3 regions of the Parazoarcus communis genome follow, and region 1 is predicted to be linked to each of the others. Evidence: predicted binding sites of a transcription regulator. Region 1 holds the regulator's gene; each other region holds the start of a gene.
The links. Region 1 encodes FliA, which starts transcription of late flagellar genes. Its sites were predicted from a motif close to CTAAAGTTNNNNNNNNNNNNGCCGNTA; they were not measured.

Region 1 (5,488 bases):
CTCGGCAATGACCAAGCTCATCCTGAAGGAAATCCAGGACGACGCGAAGAAATACGGCGACGACCGCCGCACCCTGATCGAAACCGTGGCCGCCGTTGCGCCGGCCGAGATCAGCGTGCCCGACGAGCCGATTACGGTGATCCTGTCCCGAAACGGCTGGATCCGTTCGCGCCAGGGCCACGGTATCGACCCCGCATCCATCAGCTACAAGGCGGGCGACTTCGGCTTCGCGGTACTCGAGACACGCACGACCTGGCCGCTTGTCGTCATCGACACGCGCGGCCGAGCCTATACCGTCAAGGCAGCGGAGTTGCCGGGCGGACGTGGTGACGGGGTGCCGATCACCACCCTGGTGGAGTTTCAGGACGGCGGCAAACTGGCCCAGGTCGTGGCCGACGCGCCGGATGCAAACTACTTCTTCGCCAACAGCGGCAGCTACGGCTTCATCTGCAGCGTGGGCGACGCCACCAGCCGCCAGCGTGCGGGCAAGGCCTTCATGGCCATGGAAAAGGGCGAAACCGTGCTGCGTCCGGCGCGGGTACAGGGCGACTGGATTGCCGCCGCATCGGCCGGCGGCCGTGTGCTGGTGTTCCCGCGTGCCGAGATGAAGGTGCAGTCGGGCGGACGCGGCGTGATCGTGATGGGCATGGACGAAGACGAGACCCTGGTCGCGGTGGCCGTACCAGCGGACGACGCGATTCTCACCGTCGAAGGCATCGGCCGGGGAAGCAAGCAGACTTCGGTCACGCTCAAGCCGGCACAGCGCGAAACCATGCGCCACCGCCGTGCGCGCAAGGGCATGCAGCTGGCAATCCGGCTCAAGCCGGAAAACATGTACTGAGGAAAGCGAATCAGCCCGGCGCGACGGGCTCGATCGGCGGCAGGATGGAGCGGATCGGGTCGTTGTCCGGGATCGTACCGGGGGCTTCAGGCGGGGGGTCGCCCACGCGAGATTCGATCAGGATCGCGACCCGCCGGTTGCGCGTACGCCCCTCTTCGGTCGTGTTGTCCGCCACCGGGCGCTGGTCGGCATAACCGGCGGCGGTCAGGCGTTCGGGCGACACCCCCGACTCCACGAACAGGCGCACCACCGACGACGCCCGCACCGCAGAGAGCTCCCAGTTTGAGGGGAAGCGGAAGGTGCTGATCGGGATGTTGTCGGTGTGCCCCTCGATCGTCACAGGGAACGACGCCAGCGCAATCACGCCTGCCACTGCACGCAGCGCCGCAACCGCCTCGTCACCGAGCACGGCCTCTCCGGGCGCGAACAACAGACTGGCGTTGATCTCGACGGTAATGCCAAACGCTCCTTCGGACACACTGACCTGTCCGTCACGCGTCAGCGGCCCGAGCACACGCCGGATTTCCTCGGCCATGTTGCGCATGCGCGCGGCGTTCTGCTGGCGTTCTTCCTCGGCTTTCTTCTCTTCGGCGGTCGGGGCCTGCACCTTGGGTTTCTGCAGGGCCGGCGAAATGGGGCCCGTCACCACGGCGATCGGCGGCATGATGATCTGCTGTCCGCTCTCGTTCACGTTGATGCTGCGGAAAGCCTGCACCAGTGAATCGGACAACACCCGGTAGTTGCCCTCGTTGATCGAACTCAGCGAGTACATCACGACAAAGAACGCAAACAGCAGGGTGATGAAGTCGGCGTAGGACACCAGCCAGCGTTCGTGGTTTTCGTGTTCTTCAGGAGCCTTGCGTCTGCGTGCCATGGCGGGTTCCGCTGTGGCCCGTCAGACCACGTAGCCCTGCATGCGGCTCTCGACGATCCGCGGATTGTCACCGCTCGCGATGCCCACCAGACCATCAACGAACATCTCGCGCTGGGACACCATGGTCCCGATATGGGCCTGCAGCTTCTTGGCGATCGGCAGAAAAATCAGGTTGGCAAGCCCGACACCGTAGATGGTCGCAACAAAGGCGACCGCAATGCCGGCGCCGAGCTTGGATGGATCGGAGAGGTTTTCCATGACGTGGATCAGGCCCAGCACCGCACCCAGAATCCCGATCGTCGGCGCGTAACCGCCGGCGCCTTCCCAGATCTTGGCCTTCTGCTTGAGCTGCCCTTCCCAGGTATCGATCTCGACCTCGAGCACTTCGCGCAGGCGCCCCGGCTCGACACCGTCGACCAGCATCTGCAGGCCGCGCTGCATGAAGGGATCATTCAGACCGTCAATCTGCCCTTCGAGTACGAGCAGGCCTTCCTTGCGCGCAACCGTGCTCCACGCCGACACTTTCTCGATGATGGCCTCATGGCTGCTCATCGGCGGCACGAACACCCACTTGGCCATCTTGAGGCCGTCGACGAAAACGCGCAGCGGGCTTTGCAGCATGACCGCACCGGCAGTGCCACCGACCACGATCAGGAATGCGGTGGGCTGCATCAGCGAAGACAGGTGCCCACCCTCGAGAACCTGCCCGATGAGGATGGCGGCAAGTCCGAGCGCGATGCCAACGAGGCTGATGCTATCCATTGGATTCCATCCTGTGGCCGTCAGGCCCCTGCGGGCGGGTTCTTGGGCGGGCGACCGCGCCGCGCACCGGGCGTGCTGCCCGCCGGGCGAGCCCCGACCACCTGCACACGCAGGCGCGCAATGGCCTGGCTGTGGAGCTGACACACGCGCGACTCGGTCACACCCAGCACCTCGCCGATCTCGCGCAGGTTCAGCTCTTCGTCGTAGTAGAGCGCCATGATCATCTTCTCGCGCTCGGGCAGCGCCTCGATGGCGCGCACCAGGCTGGCACGGTTATCCGCGCTCTCGAGCAGTTCCAGCGGGTTGGTTTCATGCTCGCCGAAATGACGCTCGAGGAAATCCTCGCCTTCGTCACGGGCAAAGTCGTCGAAATAGACGAGCTGGTGACCGCGCGCCTCCTGCAGCATGTGCTGATACTCGGACAGCGACACGCCGAGGGACTCGGCGAGCTCGGTCTCGCTCGGTGCGCGACCATTCTGCTGCTCGAGATCGTTGATGGCGGATTCGATGCGGCGCATGTCGCGGCGCAGGCTGCGCGGCACCCAGTCGTTCTCGCGCAGACCATCGAGCATCGAGCCGCGGATGCGCTGGACCGCGTAGGTCTCGAACTGCGCCCCCATGCCTTCCTCGAAACGACCGATCGCATCGAGCAAGCCCATCATGCCGTTCTGGATCAGATCCTCGACGTCAACGCTCGCAGGCAGCTTGGCCATGAGCTGATAGGCAATGCGCTTGACCAGCGGCGCGTAGGACACCACCAGGTGATCGGTATCAAGTTGTCCGTCAGCGTCGTACATCCATTGGACCTGTATCTTTTTGCGGCGCGACCGATCGGGCGCGGCCGCTGGCGCGTTCAAGGAGGTCCATTTTCCCGCACTGGCGTTCGCATTGCTAGCAGGATAGGTCAGCGGCATCACAATACTCACTCCCTGCGCACCTGCCCGTCCGGCCGGCTACGTGCCATCACCGAGAGACGACGCAGGAACGCGGCCTCCGGCTCGCGCGGCGAGGACATCGACTGCGGCTGCGACAGGCCTTCTGCGATGTCGTCGCGCTCGATTTCGCCCAGCCATGCCAGCGGCACGCCGACATGGCGGCGCACCAGGCCTTGAAGGCTGGAGAAGAAGCGCTCTGCATCGGCCCGGTTGCGGGCACGGCAGACGGCCACGTGCAGCGACCCGGCACCGGCCGCCGCGAGCTGCTTGATGACTTGATAGGCTTCGGTCGCGCCACTCGCGCTCGCCTCTGCGACCAGCAGCCGACGCGGCGCCGCATGCACAAAGGGCGACGGGTCGCTGGCCGAGCTCTGACCGGCGTGGATCAGCACGAACCCGGCATGACGATGAAGGACCCGCAGCGCTTCGACCAGACATGCGCGACGCGCATCGTCGAGCAGGGGCAAGGCCAGTGCAGCGGCGGCAGCGGGCACACGTCCGAGCAGACCGGGCACCGGCTGCAGCAGGCCGGCAAGCGTCAGCCGACCATCGAGCATTTGCAACAGATCCGGGCCCGCCGGCAGGTCCAGTGCAGCGGTCAGGGCCTCGTCGCCGGTCGCCTCGTCGAGCAGCAGCACGCGGTGCGCATGGCCGGCAATGCGATGGGCAGCACGCACCGCATTGTGCGTGCGATAGCGACCGGTAGCATACAGCGCCACCACGCCCGGTGGTGCGTTACGGAACAAACGCCGCAGTCCCGCCGCCTGGTCTTCGCGTCCGTCGATCATGTCAGGCTCCCTGGCCCGCAGCTGCGAGCATCATGCCGGCCTCATCCCCGTTGAGATGCCAGGGTGACTCGCCCCCCTGCTCGCGCAGAGCGCGATGAAGGAGGTAGGCGCGGTTTGGAAGGTGCAGATCTTCCGGCACGCGCTGGCCATTGGTCACGTAGAACACATTCAGGGCGCGGCGCACGGCGACGTCGATGGCCGGTGCCAGCGAAGCGGCCTCGTCCACCTTGGTAAAGATGCAGCCCGCCAGATCGGGACCGGCGTAGGCACGCACGACATCGTCCAGCGTGTCGCCGCGGCAGGTTGCGTTGAGCAGCAGCAGGCGGCGGACGTCGCCGGCGCCGCTGAGCATGGCCGCCTGCTCGGCCACCATGCGGTCGCGCTGGCTCATGCCCATGGTGTCGATAAGCACGATGTGCTTGTTGCGCAGCTCGCCAAGGGTCTGACGCAGGTCGGCTGCATCGCGCACCGAGAACACCGGCACGCCGAGAATCCGGCCATAGATCCGCAGCTGCTCCTGCGCCCCGATCCGGTAGCCGTCGGTGGTGATCAGCGCCAACTTGCCTGCACCATGACGCAGCACGCAGCGTGCAGCGAGCTTGGCGGTGGTCGTGGTCTTGCCGACACCGGTGGGGCCCACCAGCGCATAGACGCCGCCGCGATCGATGAGGTCATCGTCGGTCGAGCGCGCATTGAGCTTGCGGTCGAGCATGGCACGCACGACGGCATGCGCCTGATCGGGCGTCGCATCCTCCGGAATCGCTTCCGCCAGCTGGCGGGCGGTCGTACCGGAGAAGCCGGCTTCGAGCAGTTCTCCGAGCATGGCCGCGCGGGCGGGTGCATGGCGGCGGGTTTCACCCCAGGCAAAGCCTGCGAGCTGGCGTTCGATCATGCCGCGGATGCCCGTCAGCTCGGCCATCAGTTTGTTATTGGCTTCCTGCAATTCCCGCACACGGGCGTCTTCGGCGGCGCGAGCGGACGGACGCTCAACGACGGGCGCAGCCTGGCGACCACCGTCTTCCACCGTCACCCGCGAGCGCATCACGGCTGCACGCTCCGGTGCCGGCGCTGCATTGCTGCGCGGTGCGGGCGCGCTGGTATCGATACGCGGCGGATTGAAGGGGCGCATCACCGGATCGGGGTTGCGCCGTGGCGGCTGCGGGGCAGCACTGCGCGGCACCACGCCGGCGGCCAGCCCCGACAGGCTGAGGTGAAAGTCTTCATCATCGATCGGTGCCGCCATCTGGCGCGTCGGCGCCGGAGCGGGCGCACGCGGAGCAGCAGGCGC
Region 2 (5,488 bases), 1.6 Mb from region 1:
CGCGAGTTCGCCGTTGCGCAGCTTGTCGAACAGGTTCTCGGTGAGGTGGCACAGGGTCACCAGCTCGGTGGCGTTGAGAAAACCGGCGCCACCCTTGATGGTATGAAACCCGCGAAAAATATCGTTGAGCAGGTTCCGGTCGTCAGGGAAGCGCTCCAGATCGACCAGTTTGTTGTCGACACCCGACAACAGGTCTCCGGCTTCGACCAGGAAGTCCTGCAACAGATCTTCCATTCCGGCAAAGTCACTCATCGCTCTATCGCTCCCATTCACGTTCGGGCCGCCGGGTCAGAATGCCCGTGCGGCCGGCGTGCAGATCAGAAACCCAGGCTCTCGAGGAGGTCATCGACCTGCCCCTGGCTGGTCACCACGTCATCGCGGCCTTCGCTGCTTACCACCGGGCCATTCATCAGCCCGGCATTCTTTTCGTTGCGCTTCTCGGCGGGCGCAACCTCGAGCAGAACCTCGAGCAGTTGCGACTCCAGGGTCTGCGCCATGTCGACCACTTTCTTGATGACCTGGCCGGTGAGATCCTGGAAATCCTGCGCCATCATGATCTCAAGCAGCTGCGCATTCGTGGCGCGGCTGCCGTCGCTGACGGCGGACAGAAAGCCCCGGGTCTCGCCCGCCAACGCCTTGAACTCTTCGACCGAGAGTTCGTTCGCGTACAGTCGGTCCCACCTCGCGCGCAGTGCATCGGCATCGCTTTCGAGCTTGTCCTGAATCGGCTTGGCCACATCGGTAGCGTTCAGCACCCTGCTCGCCGCCTGTTCGGTCATCTGCGCGATGTAGGTCAGGCGCTGACGTGCATCGGGCATCGCCTGCGCGACCTCCTGCAGGGCAGAATCGAATCCGAGCTCGAGGAGCGAGTCGTGCACCTTGCGCGTCATCTGACCGATGCGATTGAAGACAGCTTCCGGGGCCGCTGCATCCTGCTCTGCGGCGGCAGGCGCCGGCTCCGGTAATTGCACGTCGGGCTCAGCACCCGCGGATACGTCGAATTCGGCGGCAACGGAGTCGAACAGCGCCTGCAGTTCGTCGTTGTCGTCCGTCTCGGGGGCTGCTGCCGGTGCGGGCACTGGACGCTGGAGTACGGGTTCGGGCTCGGCCTGGGTCGACGCGATGCTGTCGAACAGGGCCTGCAGTTCATCCGAATCACTCGCTTCGTCAAATTTCATCCGCTTCGCCATTTCCTGGCTCCCTATCTGGTTCGTGCTGCCCGTCAGGCAGCTGCACTCTTGCCGAGCTTCTCGAAGATTTTCTCCAGCTTCTCGGACATGGTCGCAGCAGTGAAAGGCTTGACGATGTAGCCGTTGGCTCCGGCCTGCGCGGCTGCGATGATGTTTTCCTTCTTGGCTTCGGCCGTGATCATCAGCACCGGAAGATGCTTCAGTTGCGGCGTTCGGCGGATGGTCTGCAACAGGGTCAGGCCATCCATGTTGGGCATGTTCCAGTCGGTCACGACGAAATCGAAGGGGGAGGCGCTGAGCTTTTGCAGTGCAGCCACGCCATCTTCAGCCTCGTCGACATTGGTGTAACCCAACTCCTTGAGCAGGTTGCGCACGATGCGGCGCATGGTCGAGAAATCATCCACGACCAGAAATTTCAGTTTTGGGTCAGCCATCTCATTCTCCGTTGTGCCCGTTCACGATCAAGCCTGGCGTGCGCGCTGGAGCAGCGGCCGCAAGGTCTCGGCGAGAACATCAGCGTCGAATTTTGCCACGTATGAATCCACACCGACCCTTTTCCCCATCGCCCGATTCGCTTCCGATGACAGGGAGGAGTGCATCACGACAGGAATTCCGTCGAAGCGGCCGTCGTTCTTGATATTGCGTGTCAGCACATAACCGTCCATTTCGGGCATCTCCGCATCGACCATGATGAGATCGATCTCATCACCGACGTGATGCCCCATCTGCTGGGCGTGCGCTGCCATGCCTTCCAGCCGCGTCCACGCCTCGAGCCCGTTCTGCGCATGCTTGTGGCGGACACCCAGCTTGTCGAGCACCTCGGCGATCTTGCGCCGCGCAACAGCGGAGTCATCCACGAAGAACACGTTCACGTCATCGCCACCATGCAGCGGACTGATGTTGCCGACAATCGCCTCACCGAAGGTATTGGCCAGAATGGTCTCGACATCGAGGATCGACACCAGCTTGCCATCGGCCAGCTCCGTGATCGCAGTGATGTAGTTCTGACTGTTCGACGACACGTTGTCAGGCGTACGCACCTTGTCCCATTCGACGCGGATGATGCGGTCGACCTCCTTCACCAGAAAGCCGAGGGTGCGCTTGCTGTACTCGGTCACCATCATCGAGCCGCCGAGGGCATCGCCGGGCGCACTCAGGCCGAGGATCTTGGCCAGGGACAGCACCGGAATGACGTTGCCACGCAGGGAGATCAGCCCCTCCACACCGCGCGGCATGTTGGGTGCCTTGGTGATGAAGGGCGTCTTGGACACCTCGCGCACCTTGAACACGTTGATCCCGAAGGTCTCGCTGGTACCGAGCGAAAACAGCAGGATCTCCATGCGGTTCGAGCCGGCCAGCATGGTGCGGCCGTCTACCGAATCGAGCAGGGCGGTATCTTCTTTCTGGTCGAGACTCAACATTGATTCACCTCACTTCCTGACCGGCGCCACGTTGCGGCTGATCAGGCGACGCAGCGTCTGCGACAGGCGCTGCGGTTCGAATTTGGGAACGTATTCATCCACACCGACCGACTTGCCAAGCTGCTGGTTCGACATGCCCGACAGTGAGGAATGCATTACCACCGGCACGCCCTCGAAACGCGGGTCGCCCTTGATGTTGCGGGTCAGGATATATCCGTCCATCTCGGGCATTTCGACATCGGTCAGCACCAGGCTCAGTGTATCGCTCACCTTCCGCCCGGCAGCTTCGGCCTGCGCAGCCATCAGTTTGAGCTCTTCCCACGCACGACGCCCGTTTACGGCCGAGATGTACTTCACACCGAGCACATCGAGCGTCTGGCAGATCTGCTTGCGCGCCACCGACGAATCGTCGGCGAACAGCACCAGATGTTCGCCGCCATTGTCGATTGGTGCGATGTCCTTGAACATGTGGCTGTCGTCGTAGCGGGTCGTCTCCGACAGCACCTTTTCGACATCGAGCAGCATCACCAGGCGGTTCTCCGGCAATTCGGTGACGGCGGTGACCAGGCCGCCCATGTTGGCGGTCAGCATGTCGGGCGGCACCCGCATCTGCGACCAGTCCAGGCGCAGAATGGTGTCGACCGCTTCGACCAGGAAGCCTTGGGTGTGGCCGTTGTACTCGGTTACGATCATGATGTCGCGCGGCGTGTCGGCCCCCACGCCAACGTAGCGTGCCAGATCAACCACCGGCACAAGTGCGCCGCGCAGGCTGACCATGCCCACGACCGATGCGGGCATCTCCGGCGCGGCAGTGATGGCCGGCGTACGCATGACCTCACGCACCTTGAAAACGTTGATGCCGAAAGTCTCGCGCCGGCCTGTGTTTTGATCAGTACCCAGCGTAAACAGCAGGATCTCCAGCTTGTTGGTCCCCGCAAGGCGGGTACGGGCATCGATATTCTTCAGTAACTCGGACATTTCGTTCTCCGCACGCTTGCGGCTGCTGGCCCGGTCAACGCGACCGGTAGCGCTGTTGTGTAGTGTATCGACCCGAAGGGATCAGACTTTAGCAAGAGGCCGACATTGTGCCCCGGACACCGGGGCAAGTGCAGCCTTCAAGCCTGATAGCCCATGCGAAATCCGCCCCACTGGCGGCCATTAACATACACCGGCGCCGAGATGTCGTGCATGATCTCGCCAGTATCGCGGCGATAGGTCTGGATCAGGAACTGCAGTTCATGCGCGCCACAGCGCTTGCCCACCGGATCGTCAAAGATTCGCTTGCTGCGGTTGCCGACGAAGTCCTTGTCGTAGTCCCCGGTCAGGGGCTGGGAAAAACGCGTGTTATGGGTTGGAACGTAGCCACGCCTGTCGCAGCCGATGGCGTAGATGATTTCACCGTGCTTCTGCAGGATCGCCTCCTGAACGCGGGGAAACAGCTTGTCGGTGAATGCATCGAAACGCGTCGTGTATTTCTGCGGCCGGGTATTGGGAATGGGCTGGGAGGCCTGGTCGAACAGGGCGTCGGCCGTGATCTGCCCTGCCGCAATCGCCTGCTCCATGAGCCGCCCGAGTTCGCGCGCGGCCTGCTGAACGATCGCGGGCATCATCTTGTGGGTGGCCATGGCCTTCTCGCCTTCGGCACCGAGACGGAACACGTTGCTGATCTCGTGCAGGTTGAGCGCCAGGCTGTCGAGCTCGTGCGCCTCGTCGAGCGTCTTCGCCGCACCGTCGGCATTGCGCTCGACCATGCTCATGATCTGGCGGACGTTTCCGACCACCTTGTCGGCCTCATCCCCCTGCCGGGAGATGGACTGCGCGATTTCATCCACCCGCTCCATGGTCTGCTGAGCGCCACGATTGATCTGCTCAAGGGAACTGGCCGCCTGACGCGCAAGCTCGGCGCCGGCGCGGGCCTGCTCGCTGCCCTGCTTGATGGAAACAATTGCTGCCCCGGTTTCCGTCTGGATGGCGGCGATCATCGTGCCGATCTCACTCGTGGCAGCAGACGTCCGCTCCGCCAGTTTTCTCACCTCGTCGGCGACCACCGCAAAACCCCGGCCCTGCTCGCCAGCACGCGCAGCCTCGATCGCCGCATTGAGGGCGAGCAAATTGGTCTGATCGGCAATCTCGCGGATCACCTTCACGATGCCGCTGATGGCCTGCGAGCGTTCGCCAAGCGCCGAGATCACCTGTGCGGACTGCTCCACCGAGCGGGCAATCAGGTCGATCTCGGAAGAGGCGCTGGACACCACCCGTGCGCCCTCGATCGACAACTCCCGTGCCTCCTGCGCATTCCGGGCCGTTTGCGACGCATGACCGGCGATCGCATTCACGCCGGTCGTCATCTCCTCGACTGCCTGCGCCATCTGTTCCGACGCACTGCGTTGCGACGTCGATCCCTCGGCCACGCCGGCAGCGAGCGACGACAGCGTTTCGGCCTTTTCCGCCACACGCTGGGCGTCGTAGATCACCTTGCCGACGATGCCCTGAAAGCTCGCAATAAGGCGGTTGTAGTGCTCGATGCAGTCGGACAGGGGTCCGGTCGTCGTCGCCGCACGCCGCGACAGATCGCCATCCTCGTAGGTTTTCCGCAGCGTCGCGGCAAAGTCACCGAGCGGCGAGCCGAAACGCAGCTTCAGCAGCATGGCGGCAAGCGCAGCGACCGCAACACCGACAAGCGCATGTGCAGTCATCGCAATCCACGCCGGCGCCGGGTCGATCGCGGCAACAATGCCGCCTCCGAGGCCTGCCAGCAGGCCCAGCATGATGCAAACCGACCACATCCTCATCTCCCTCTCCTCTCGCGCTCACTGCCGCATATCTCATCACAGGCCGCGCGCTTGCGGCGCAGCTTCAATGTCTTCAGCTATCGGC
Region 3 (5,488 bases), 1.6 Mb from region 1:
CTGCCAGCGCCTGCGCGTGTCGGGTTACCGTTTGCTTTGGACACCCCATGCCACGCTCATGCACGACGCTGGCCACACGCTCAAGGCGCGTTTCACCACTGCGGAAGCGTCACAATGGGCTGCGGCGCGATTCACGGCTGCCCGGCAACGCTTTCTGCAGCGCTGGCACGATGCAATCGTCACCGACCCGGCCAGTCACCCTGCATTGAGTCTCGCATCCAGGCATCTTCAGATTGAATCACGCGCGGCGCTCGCGCCCGATCCGCTTTTCGCACTCGGCCTGACGAACGTCCTTGCCTTGCCGGCCGACGCAGCCGGCTCGGGACACTACCGTGTTGTTCAGCCCGCGCTCGCCGCGCACGCCAAAACGCTGGTCCGGGCGCGAGTTGCCGCCGGCTACCCCACACCGGCAGAGATTGCCCGCCTCGGCATCGACACGCTCCACACCCAGCGCCAGGTTGACGACGCCCAACTCTCCGCACTCGCCGAATTGCGGTCGACCCTGCCGCTCCGTGTCGTCATGGATTTCGACGATCTCCTGATGGAACTGCCGAGCAGCAACATCCATGCTCGCAATGTGTGGCCCGACATCAGTCGTCGCGTCCGCGAAGCCTGCCGACTGTCCGATACGGTAACGGTTTCCACCCCTGCGCTGGCGGATGCCTTTCGCGGCCTGCATGATGACGTGCGCTGCGTGCCCAACGTCCTCGACCCCGCGCTTTGGCTGCCTCGTGCCGCTTCGGAGCGTATCCGCGGCGACCGATTGCGGGTCGGCTGGGCCGGCGGCGTCAGCCACGCAGGCGATCTCGCGCTCATTCGCGACGTCGTGGCGGCGACGGCTGACAAGGTCGACTGGGTGTTCTTCGGCATGTGTCTCGAGGACATCAAGCCTCATCTGGCCGAGTTTCACGCTGGCGTGAAGTTCGCGGATTACCCGGCAAGCCTCGCGGCACTCGATCTCGACCTTGCTGTTGCCCCCCTCGCACTGAACCGCTTCAATGAGTGCAAGAGCAATTTGCGCCTGCTTGAATACGGCGCAGTCGGCGTACCGGTGCTCGCCACCGACATCGTGCCCTACCAATGCGGACTCCCGGTCACACTGCTTCCCAACACCGCCTCGCGATGGGTGACAGCCATTGTTGAACGCACCGGCGAGCGCGAAACGCTCGAGCGGGAGGGCAACGCCCTTCGTGCAGCCGTTATGCAAGCGTGGAGCAGCCCGGGCCAGCTCCCGAAATGGGTCGACTCGTGGGCCGTACCGGCTTGACGGAATGAAGCTGACACAGCCGCCCGCATTGCCGGTTACGGTTCCTTTGGGCCGACACATTGCCGCCTTGCCGGCAAACTGCTGCCGGTACTCGGCGGCAAGCCGGCAAGACTTGCCGCGAAGCCCCTGCAAAATCACTTAAGAAATTGAAATATCGAAACAATTTTCACCTGGCACGCATCTCGCTTTATCAGCCTCAGAAGGCTCGGAGACCGGAACGATATTCCTCACATCCAGCCGGTCCGAGCAACCTCCGAACCTGACTGAAGGAGATGCAAAAAATGGCACAGGTAATCAATACCAACGTTGCATCGCTCAACGCGCAACGCAACCTCAACGTTTCGCAGAACTCACTGTCGACGTCCTTGCAACGCCTCTCCTCCGGACTGCGCATCAACAGCGCCAAGGACGACGCCGCCGGTCTTGCAATCTCGGAACGTTTCACCTCGCAGATCCGCGGTCTGGACCAGGCCCGCCGCAATGCCAACGATGGCATTTCGCTGTCGCAAACGGCTGAATCCGCACTGCAATCGTCCGGCGACATCCTTCAGCGGATTCGTGAACTTGCCATCCAGTCGGCCAACGCCACGAACTCTGCGGGTGACCGCGCCGCAATCAACTCGGAAGTGCAGCAGCTGACGCAAGAACTGCAGCGCATCTCCACCAATACGGAGTTCAACGGGCAAAAGCTGCTCGATGGCTCCTTCACTTCAGCGCAATTCCAGGTTGGCGCCAACGCCAACCAGACCATCACCGCGACCTCGGGCAACTTCCAGACCAATGCTTATGGCAATTACCGCATCGGCGGGCTGGCCACATCAACCAACTCGCCAAACGGGGTCGGCGACCTCGTCGTCGGCACAGCGATCGCGGATGGCAAACTGACCACCGCGGGCGCCGACGGCAACACCTCGGTCGTCGCGGGCGATACGATCACCGTGTCGAGCGCACTCGGCAGCAAGAACATCACCTACTCGGCGGGATCGAGCGCAGAGCAGATCGCCGCCAAGATCAATCAGGCCGAAACCGGCGTCAGGGCGTCGGCAAACACGTCCTTCATCCTCGGCGCGGACGACGCGGGTGGCGGCGCAGCCGGCTTCCAGCAGAGCACCAGCTACTCCTTCCTGCTCGCAACGGATGGCAGCCCCGGCGCAGACCCGACTTCATTCACCACCGTTTCGTTCTCGGTCGGCGGCACCGCATCGGGTACGTCCGCAGGGCAGGCAAGCCAGCTCAACGCGGCGGTGCAGGCATTCAACGACGTTTCGGGCAAGACCGGATTCACGGCCAAGATCGTCGAGACTGACAACGGCCAGTTCGGCATCCAGCTCACGAGCGAGGTCGGCAAGGATATCCGGGTCATGAACGACTCGGCAAGCGGTGCGAATCTTGCGATTGAAGACATCACGGTACTCGACGGCAATACCGCCACGACCAGCACGCTGGCGACGACGCTCACTGCAGCCGGGAACGGCGGAGCATGGGCCGCAGCGAGTGGCGCATGGGTGACCGGCCAGGTCATTCTCGACTCCGACAAATCATTCTCCCTGAGTACGGGCAATGCCACGGACATCACCACGGCAGCCGGCACCTTCGGCGGTCAGCTGCAAAGCGTGGATAAGCTCGATGTCAGTACCGTGGAATCCTCGAACCGCACCCTGGCAATGGTCGATTCCGCGCTGGCGGCAGTCAATAACCAGCGCGCACGATACGGCGCACTGCAGTCCCGCTTCGAGAGCACCATCACCAACCTGCAGAGCACGTCCGAGAACCTTTCGGCCTCACGCTCGCGAATCAAGGATGCAGACTTCGCCGCGGAAACCGCCAACCTGACCCGTGCCCAGATCCTCCAGCAGGCCGGCACCGCCATGCTGGCGCAGGCCAATCAGCTGCCGCAACAGGTGCTCCAGCTGCTGCAGTAAAGTTTCCCGAAGTCGGGTCGTTCACATCATCGGGGCTGCCAAGTGCAGCCCCGAATGTTTTTCAAATCGCCTAAAGTTTTCTGGACGCGTGACGTTAATTGAAGCAAGAGCAAATGAATTGCTCGGTGCCAGCCCCGACAAGCGGACACCCTGGCGTGTGAACAACTAGCTGAACCAGGAGATCTACCATGGCCCAAGTCATCAACACCAACGTTGCCTCGCTCAATGCGCAACGTAACCTGAACACGACGTCGAGTTCGCTGCAGCAGTCGCTCACCCGCCTGTCCTCGGGTCTTCGCATCAACAGCGCCAAGGACGACGCTGCCGGCCTCGCGATTTCCGAGCGTTTCACCGCTCAGATCCGCGGCCTCGACCAGGCTCGCCGCAATGCCAACGACGGTATCTCGCTGTCGCAGACTGCTGAATCGGCACTGCAATCGTCCGGCGACATCCTCCAGCGTATCCGCGAACTCGCAGTGCAGTCGGCCAACGCCACCAACTCGTCCGGTGACCGTGCAGCAATCAACTCTGAAGTGCAGCAGCTCACGCAAGAGCTGCAGCGTATCTCCACCAACACCGAGTTCAACGGCCAGAAGCTGCTTGACGGCTCCTTCACCTCGGCGCAGTTCCAGGTCGGCGCAAATGCCAACCAGACCATCACCGCGACCTCGGGCAACTTCCAGACCAACGCATACGGCAACTACCGCATCGGCGGCCTCGCTGCCTCGACCAACTCGCCCAATGGTGTCGGCGACCTCGTGGTTGGCACCTCCAACGCGGACGGCAAACTCACAACTGCCGGCTCTGACGGCAACACCTCGGTCATTGCAGGGGACACGATCACCATCTCCAGCAGCCTGGGCAGCAAGGACATCACCTATGCCGCCGGCTCCAGCGCGGAGCAGATCGCCGCCAAGATCAACCAGGCCGAAACTGGCGTGAAGGCAACGGCAACGACCTCCTTCATCCTGGGTGCGGACGACGCTGCCAGCGGCGCTGCCGGCTTCCAGCAGAGCACCAGCTACTCATTCCTGATCGCCACCGACACGACTACCGGCGCAGATCCGACCTCCTTCACCACCGTATCGTTCTCGGTGGGTGGCACCGCGTCCGGCTCGGCTGCGGGACAAGCCAGCCAGCTCAATGCCGCCGTGCAGGCTTTCAACGACGTCTCCGGCAAGACCGGTTTCACGGCCAAGATCGTCGAAACCGACAACGGTCAGTTCGGTATCCAGCTGACCAGCGAAGCAGGCAAGGACGTGCGGATCATGAACGACTCGGCTTCGGGTGCCAACCTGACGATCGAAGACGTCACGGTCCTCGACGGAGACCAGACCACCGCAAGTACGCTGTCGACAACACTCACCGCTGCGGGCAACACCGGCGCATGGGCTGCCGCCAACGGCGCATGGGTCTCGGGCCAGGTGATTCTCGACTCGGACAAGTCCTTCACGCTGACCACCGGGAACGCAACCGATATCACCACCGCATCCGGCACCTACGGCGGCCAACTGCAAGCCATCGACAAGCTTGACGTGAGCACGGTGGAGGCGTCGAACCGCACCTTGGCGATGGTCGACTCCGCACTGGCAGCGGTCAACTCGCAACGCGCACGTTACGGCGCACTGCAGTCCCGCTTCGAGAGCACGATCAGCAACCTGCAGGCGACCTCAGAGAACCTGTCGGCATCACGTTCGCGGATTCGCGACACGGACTTCGCGGCCGAGACCTCGAACCTGACCCGTGCGCAGATCCTGCAGCAGGCTGGTACGGCAATGCTCGCACAGGCCAATGCCTTGCCGCAGAACGTGCTTTCGCTGCTCGGCTAAGCGGAGTAGCCTAACGTAATGTGCGCGGCGCGAAGTTCGCAAGAGCATCGCGCCGCATTCTCTTGAGGGAGACAATCATGAGTATCTCCGTTGTAAACAGCTCGCTGCCGCCGACAATGCAGCCCAGCGCTCGTCCACCAGGCACGGCGGATACACCTGTCGCCGGGCAGGGGCCGGGTCAGGAGATCCAAGTGCAACCGGGCGCGGAGGGCACCGCGCCTGTCGCATCAAGTGTGGAGGCCTCCACTTCGGCTGATCAGTCCAAATCACGGATGCCCTCGTCTCTAGAGGATGTCCAGCGGGCCATGGAGGAAGTCAGAAATGCAATTACTCCCGTGGCACAGGATTTGCTTTTTTCGATAGACGAGGACACCGGCAAGACCATCGTGAAAGTGGTGGACGCCAGTACCGACGAAGTCATTCGGCAAATCCCCTCGGAAGAGATCATCACCATCGCGAAGGCACTGGAC

Region 2: a site for FliA is predicted at 3,655-3,681, ahead of CEW83_RS08150 (chemotaxis protein). Genes of this name have one in related genera too.
Region 3: a site for FliA is predicted at 3,260-3,286, ahead of CEW83_RS08290 (flagellin). Genes of this name have one in related genera too.

What each region holds. Positions count from the first base shown of each region.
Region 1 is NZ_CP022187.1:197,353-202,840, reverse strand. It holds gene parC (DNA topoisomerase IV subunit A) at 1-841, shown strand, start outside; gene motD (flagellar motor protein MotD) at 852-1,715, opposite strand; gene CEW83_RS00970 (flagellar motor protein) at 1,737-2,477, opposite strand; gene CEW83_RS00965 (RNA polymerase sigma factor FliA) at 2,498-3,274, opposite strand; gene CEW83_RS00960 (MinD/ParA family ATP-binding protein) at 3,400-4,200, opposite strand; gene flhF (flagellar biosynthesis protein FlhF) at 4,202-5,488, opposite strand, start outside.
Region 2 is NZ_CP022187.1:1,788,310-1,793,797, forward strand. It holds gene CEW83_RS08130 (chemotaxis protein CheA) at 1-252, opposite strand, end outside; gene cheZ (protein phosphatase CheZ) at 318-1,190, opposite strand; gene cheY (chemotaxis response regulator CheY) at 1,223-1,624, opposite strand; gene CEW83_RS08145 (chemotaxis protein) at 1,652-2,611, opposite strand; gene CEW83_RS08150 (chemotaxis protein) at 2,621-3,589, opposite strand; gene CEW83_RS08155 (methyl-accepting chemotaxis protein) at 3,727-5,403, opposite strand.
Region 3 is NZ_CP022187.1:1,824,055-1,829,542, forward strand. It holds gene CEW83_RS08280 (glycoside hydrolase family 99-like domain-containing protein) at 1-1,267, shown strand, start outside; gene CEW83_RS08285 (flagellin) at 1,549-3,189, shown strand; gene CEW83_RS08290 (flagellin) at 3,378-5,018, shown strand; gene CEW83_RS08295 (flagellar protein FlaG) at 5,096-5,488, shown strand, end outside.